Regions from separate parts of the Lysinibacillus sp. FSL K6-4013 genome, predicted to be linked through region 1. Evidence: predicted binding sites of a transcription regulator. Region 1 holds the regulator's gene; the other holds the start of a gene.
What was found. The regulator NrdR, encoded in region 1, represses ribonucleotide reductase genes. The targets are predictions, from matches to a motif close to AACACNATATATNGTGTT.

Region 1 (3,440 bases):
ACATTAATTGCTCGCTTTAGTGGTCCATTTATAGGTTCGATTACTGCTCACCTTCTTTACTATTCGCTTTTTCCTAGCATCTCTAATATTTTTTGTCGCTCTTTTTCAAAATCTATAGTACTAGTGGTAGATTCCTCTTGATTTTCATTTCGTTTATAGAACCATTCAGGCACTTTTTCTTCACGTTGATATCTTGAACGTCCCTTTGACTGTTGACTCGTTTTATTGGGAGTTTGCGGCTTGTTTTTCCAAGCTGTATATTTATCATGCTCTTGGCGTGCAAGTTCCATTGCTTCCTTAGCAGTCTGGACATTTTTACGTACCCAATGATCAGCAATCGTTTCCACATATTTTTTAGGGAGCTTCATATCTGTTGTTAGCATAACGTATTCTAACAATGCATTAACCACTCCAATTGGCATGCCATGTTGAACGATTAAATTTTCTGCAAGCTGGACAGAGGTTTGTAATGGTTCTTTACCATTATTTATATCTCTTAAAACTTGGACAGGTGCCGTTGTTTCTAAATAGTGTTGAAGCTCCTGATCCTTGGTTTTTTGTCCAGCTTCTGCTACTGGTAAAGGATCAGTGACACGCGCAAGTTTTGGCGGCTCCTTGGATACGGTTAATTTATAAAAATCAGCAGCAGCCTTTCGTAAACGTTCCTGAGAAATTCCTAGATCATCATCTAAAGCAAGTATTACTACTTTTTGCATATCAAGGGCTGTTAAATGATATAAAAATGCCAATTTGGCTATAGCTTCACGCACTTCAAATGTCAACAAATTGGAAGGTACCAATTGCTCAGACAAACCAGCTTGCAATAAATCAAAATCGAATTGCTCCAAATAAAAAGGATATACTTTTTGCTGTTTATCCTTATGACTCGTATCCACTTGTAAATCTGATGGAATATTGGCATGAACAGGCTTATAGACATCAATAAAAGCACGAGATACATCCTTAAACGCCGTGTCCTTTACAGGTGACATAAAGCGCTGACGTAAGTTGCGATAAGCCTGCTCTCCAATTTTACTAAACAAAAACATCGACAGTAGCGGGTCTTTCATAAAGCTATCTGCATCTAATGGGCGCTGTAGCTCATATAAAAAACTACGCTCACCAGCATTTTCTTTTTTCCATGTACGCAGCAAACCAATAGCTTCTAATGCAATACGAGCCTCAAACACTTTACCAATTGGTAGCCCTAGCACATTCATTAAATAATAATGTGTCATTTGCTGCTTTGGCATTTGCTCTGCTTCTGCCCATAATGTTAAATAGAGGCTAATTGGCTCTGATCCCGTTAATGGTTGATAAAATAATGTAACTAATTGACGCTCTTGCGTAGAAAATGCATGAGGTAGACGAATGTCGAAAGGATCGCCAGGCTGCAATTCCTTATATAAATGAATCAACGTCATTCATCCTCTCTTTTTGCTATGATTTCTTCTCCGTTTGACGTTGAATAATGTCCTTTATTTCCTCAATAAAGACATTGATATCTTTAAACTGACGGTAGACCGACGCAAAACGCACATAGGCAACCTCATCAATTTTGGCTAAGCGGTCCATGACCATTTCGCCAACATCTTCTGAGCGTACTTCCGAATTTCCAATACGACGAAGATCTTTTTCAATGGACAAAACAAGTTCCTCCAGCACATCAAGTGCCACTGGACGTTTTTCACAAGCACGAATAAGCCCACGAAGTACCTTCTCACGGCTAAACTCTTCTCGTGAACCTTCCTTTTTCACAACGACTAATGGCGTCTCTTCAATTTTTTCAAACGTTGTAAAACGGAAGCCACATGACTCACATTCACGACGTCTACGAATTTCTTTATTATCATCTACTGGCCTCGAATCCACAACACGCGTTCCGTTAAATTGGCAAGATGGACATCTCATATAATTACTCTCCTGGTTTACAACAATTTAATATATCTATTATAACAAATTTCCTACATGTAAGAAAAGTGCATTCACGTTTGTGAGCTCATGATAAATCTAAAGCACCTGAAGAATAAGGAAAGCTATTGCAAAAAAGAGCACATTGAAACCTTTTCGATTTCAATGTGCTCTCTATAGAAATTATTATGCGTTTACTGTTTCTAAAGCATTTGCCACTTTTTTCACAAGGTCAACAACACGTGCAGAGTAGCCCCACTCGTTATCATACCAAGCAAGTACTTTTACTTTGCGATTACCTAACACCATTGTAGAAAGTCCATCAACTGTTGAAGAATAAGTTGTTGTATTGTAATCAGCAGATACTAATGGTTCTACAGAGAAATTAAGAATACCCTTCATTGGACCTTCAGTTGCTGCTTTTACAAATGCAGCATTGACAGCATCAACTGTTACATCTGTATTTAAATCTACTACAAGGTCAACTAAAGATACGTTTGGTGTTGGAACACGAAGAGCCATACCATGAATTTTACCTTCTAATTCAGGTAAAACTAATTTTAATGCTTTTGCTGCACCTGTAGATGTTGGGATAATGGATTGGGCGCATCCGCGTGCACGTCGTAAATCTTTATGCGGATTGTCTAAGTTCTTTTGGTCATTTGTATAAGCATGAACTGTTGTCATTAAGCCATTCTCAATACCAAATGTGTCATTCAATACTTTTGCTACTGGCGCTAAGCAGTTTGTAGTACAAGAAGCATTTGAAATAACATCATGTTTAGCAATATCCAATTTGTCATCATTTACACCTAAAACAATTGTTACATCCTCGTTTTTACCTGGTGCTGTTAAGATTACCTTTTTCGCGCCAGCTTCTAAGTGCATGGCTGCTTTATCACGTTCATTAAATTTTCCTGTAGCTTCAATCACGATATCTACACCCATTGTAGACCAAGGTAATTTTAATGGATCACGTTCACTAATAATTTGAACACGTTTACCATTTACAACTAAAGCATCGCCTGCTGGTTCTACCGTACCTTCAAAAGTTCCGTGATTTGTGTCATACTTAATCAAATGTGCTAACGTTTCTGCAGGATAGCTTGCGTTAATCGCAACAATGTTTAAATCTTGTTGTACGATAGCCTGGCGGAAAACCATACGTCCGATACGCCCGAAACCATTAATAGCAATTGATACTGTCATTTATAATATCCTCCTGTGAGTACATACTCAGATTAATTAATTATATACTTTATGGTGATTAGTATAACACAATTTTAAAAAAGATGAACATTATATATTGAGAATATAAAAGTTCTTATTTTCTGAAAAATTATTCTTTATTATGGCGTTTCACCATAAAAAAATGCGCAGCAAGGTCGGCTTGCTACGCATCATAAAAGAACTCATTAAATAACATCCCAATAATGTAGGATTTTTTTTAATTGTTCTTCTGTACTTTCTATATTTTCATTATTATAAATGACCGCATGTGCTCCTTTTTCTTTGACAGACATCGGCAG
Region 2 (3,440 bases), 450 kb from region 1:
GAATGTGACCAGCATCAAATTCTTTTTGCTCACGAACATCGATCAGCTGGGCTTTACGATAGCCTTCTATGAATTGCTCTTGTGTTAGGTTGGTTACGGCTTTTTTGAGTCGTAGTGCATTAATTCCGATATATGCAATTGTGACTACTAAAACGACACCGATTGTGATAAGTATGTCCAAGATTTTCTTACCCCTTTCTATCTTCTCTATTATTATAAAAGATGCGCTAGCGATAGTCCAATGAGTTTGATAAAATTAACTAGGTTGTAGCGAAATCGCTTTTTTCGTTACACAAGCAATCGTTCGCAATTTGAACTGTAGTATAATATTCGTTAAAGTTGACCCACAGGTGGGGCCTGATGGATCATTTTATATTTGTAGGAGATGAGCATATGACAACTTGGTATTTTTTAAATTCAGGGAAATGTAGTCCTTCTTTTAATATGGCACTAGATGAAGCCTTACTTGATTGGCATAGTGAGGGGTTAATTCCACCAGTAATTCGTTTCTACGAGTGGGAGCCTGCGACATTATCCATTGGTTATTTTCAACAAGCTAAAAGAGATATTAATTTAGATGCTGTGCGTGAACAAGGCTTAGGTTTTGTACGTCGACCAACTGGTGGACGAGCTGTCCTACATGAACATGAGCTAACTTATAGTGTCATTGTGACGGAAAGCTATCCGAATATGCCAGAATCTGTGACAGAGGCATATCGTGTGTTAAGTGAGGGAATTTTGCAAGGTTTCCATAACCTAGGTATGGATGCCTATTTTAGTGTACCTGATACAGAGGAGAAAAGAGCGGACCTGAAGAGTCCAAAAAGTGCTGTTTGCTTTGATGCACCAAGTTGGTATGAACTTGTCGTAGAGGGGAAAAAAATAGCTGGAAGTGCTCAAACACGTCAAAAGGGTGTCATTTTACAGCATGGCGCCATTTTATTAGATCTGGATCAAGAGAAATTATTATCCGTATTTAATTTCTCCAGTGAAGAAGCGAAGAATCGTATGCGTAGAAAGCTACCAGAAAAGGCTGTTGCCATCAACAGTCTTGTAAAAGAGCCAGTGACAGTTGAACAATGTGTGACAGCTTTTAGAGATGGCTTTGCAAAATCGTTGCAAATTGAATTAAAACCATTTACACTTTCTGAGGAGCAATTAGAATATGTCCAAGCTTTAGAAGAAAAAAAATATGCTTCAGATGAGTGGAACTTTAAAAAGTAAAAAATGGTATGAAAAAAATATTTTTTAACGTTCAATCCTAGTCATAACAAGTAGTTCTGAATCTATTAAAAAAAGCAAGAGTTGAATTAAAAAACTATATATAGTATCTTTTTTAAAGACATATACACAATATGTAGTGTTTAACGACACAAGATATTGTGTATTTATTTTGTAATGAAGAAAACAAGGGAGGCTAAACGATGGTACTCACAAATCATCAACCCGAAGTAAACAATCAATTTGAACAGTTAAACAAAGATATTGAACAATTCCCGCAGGTACACCCCGTAACATCTGATATGCATATTACACACAAAGGTGTATCAAGACTTGTCATGATCGATCGCTATTCGTTTAAAGACACAGAAAAGAAAACATTGAAAGCCGGCGACTTTGTTGTATTAACGGTAAAAGCTGATCCGAAATTTCCTGCACGTGGTTTAGGGACAATTCAAAAATTGGACATGTCTACAAAAACAGCAGAGATTTTGATTGAAGAGGATTATCGTAGCGCATTAGACGATCCGCAAGAGCAAGAAACGGGTGTGATTACGCGTTCAATTGACGTGTTAGAAAAGCCTCTTGAGATATTTTATGAACAAATTGCAAAACGAAATGCAACGGGCCTTGCCGCTGTTGAAAAAACACCAGAAAAACGTCAAGAATGGTTTGAAAAATTTTATGAGCAATTAGTATCCTTGAAATTCATTCCAGCTGGACGAGTGATTTATGGAGCTGGTTCTGAAACAGATGTAACTTTCTTTAACTGTTACGTGATGCCATTTGTCGCTGACTCTCGTGAAGGTATCAGTGATCACCGTAAGCAAGTAATGGAGATTATGAGCCGTGGTGGCGGTGTAGGAACAAATGGTTCAACATTACGTCCACGCAACACATTAGCTCGTGGTGTAAATGGTAAATCATCTGGTTCTGTTTCCTGGTTAGATGACATTGCTAAATTGACACATCTAGTGGAGCAAGGTGGATCACGTCGTGGCGCACAAATGATTATGCTAGCAGATTGGCATCCAGATATTGTGGAGTTTATTATTTCCAAAATGCAAAATCCACGTATTCTGCGTTACCTGATCGAAAATACAACGGATGAAACAATCATCCGTCTAGCCAAAGAAAAATTAAACTTCAAGCCACTTTCTATGCAAGAAGAAGCGATGTATCAAGGCATCGTGAATTATAAAAACATTGAAGGCTTAGGTGGATTTGATACAGCGATCATTCGTGAGGCTGAAAATAAATTACGTGATGGTGGCACGTACACTGTTCATAACCCAGAGTTTTTAACAGGTGCCAACATTTCTGTGACATTAACAAAAGAATTTATGGAAGCAGTTGAAAAAGATGCTGACTTCGAGCTTCGTTTCCCAGCTGTTGAAGAATATACAAAGGAAGAAATGAGCGTTTACAACACGAAATGGCATGAAGTTGGTGATGTTCGTGAATGGGAGAAAATGGGCTATAAAGTCCGCACATACCGTACAATTAAAGCAAAAGAGTTATGGAATTTAATTAATGTATGTGCAACATACTCAGCAGAGCCAGGTATTTTCTTCATTGACAACGCCAATGACATGACAAATGCAAAGGCATACGGTCAAAGTGTTGTAGCGACGAACCCATGTGGCGAGCAACCACTTGCACCATATTCTGTGTGTAACTTAGCTGCTGTGAATTTAGCACAGTTTGCGAATAAAGAAAATCAATCAGTTGATTACGAAGCACTACGTGAAACAGTTCGTGTTGGTGTTCGTATGCAGGATAATGTGATTGATGCGACACCTTACTTCTTAGAAGAAAACCGTGTACAAGCTCTTGGTGAACGTCGTGTCGGATTAGGTGTTATGGGCTTAGCCGATTTGCTGATTTACTGTGAAAAAGAATACGGTTCAGAAGCAGGTAATGCGTTAGTCGATGAAATCTTTAAAACAATCGCTGAAACTGCGTATGAGGCGTCTACAGAGCTTGCGAAAGAGCGTGGTAGCTTCCCATTCTTAGTAGGTGCTACAGACGAAGAAACAGCTCGTTTACGTAAAGCCTTTACAGAGACAGGCTTTATGCAAAAAATGCCTGCTCATATCAAAGAGCAAATTTTAGCGACTGGTATCCGAAACTCACATTTATTAACGGTTGCACCAACAGGGTCAACAGGTACAATGGTAGGGGTAGCAACAGGTCTTGAGCCATACTTCTCCTTCACG

Region 2: a site for NrdR is predicted at 1,348-1,365, ahead of MHB39_RS14585 (vitamin B12-dependent ribonucleotide reductase). Genes of this name have one in related genera too.

What each region holds. Positions count from the first base shown of each region.
Region 1 covers NZ_CP152031.1:3,391,593-3,395,032, forward strand. The annotation lists gene dnaI (primosomal protein DnaI) at 1-32, opposite strand, end outside; gene MHB39_RS16765 (DnaD domain protein) at 60-1,424, opposite strand; gene nrdR (transcriptional regulator NrdR) at 1,441-1,911, opposite strand; gene MHB39_RS16775 (glyceraldehyde-3-phosphate dehydrogenase) at 2,098-3,120, opposite strand; gene coaE (dephospho-CoA kinase) at 3,327-3,440, opposite strand, start outside.
Region 2 covers NZ_CP152031.1:2,937,517-2,940,956, reverse strand. The annotation lists gene MHB39_RS14595 (rhodanese-like domain-containing protein) at 1-181, opposite strand, end outside; gene MHB39_RS14590 (biotin/lipoate A/B protein ligase family protein) at 445-1,224, shown strand; gene MHB39_RS14585 (vitamin B12-dependent ribonucleotide reductase) at 1,425-3,440, shown strand, end outside.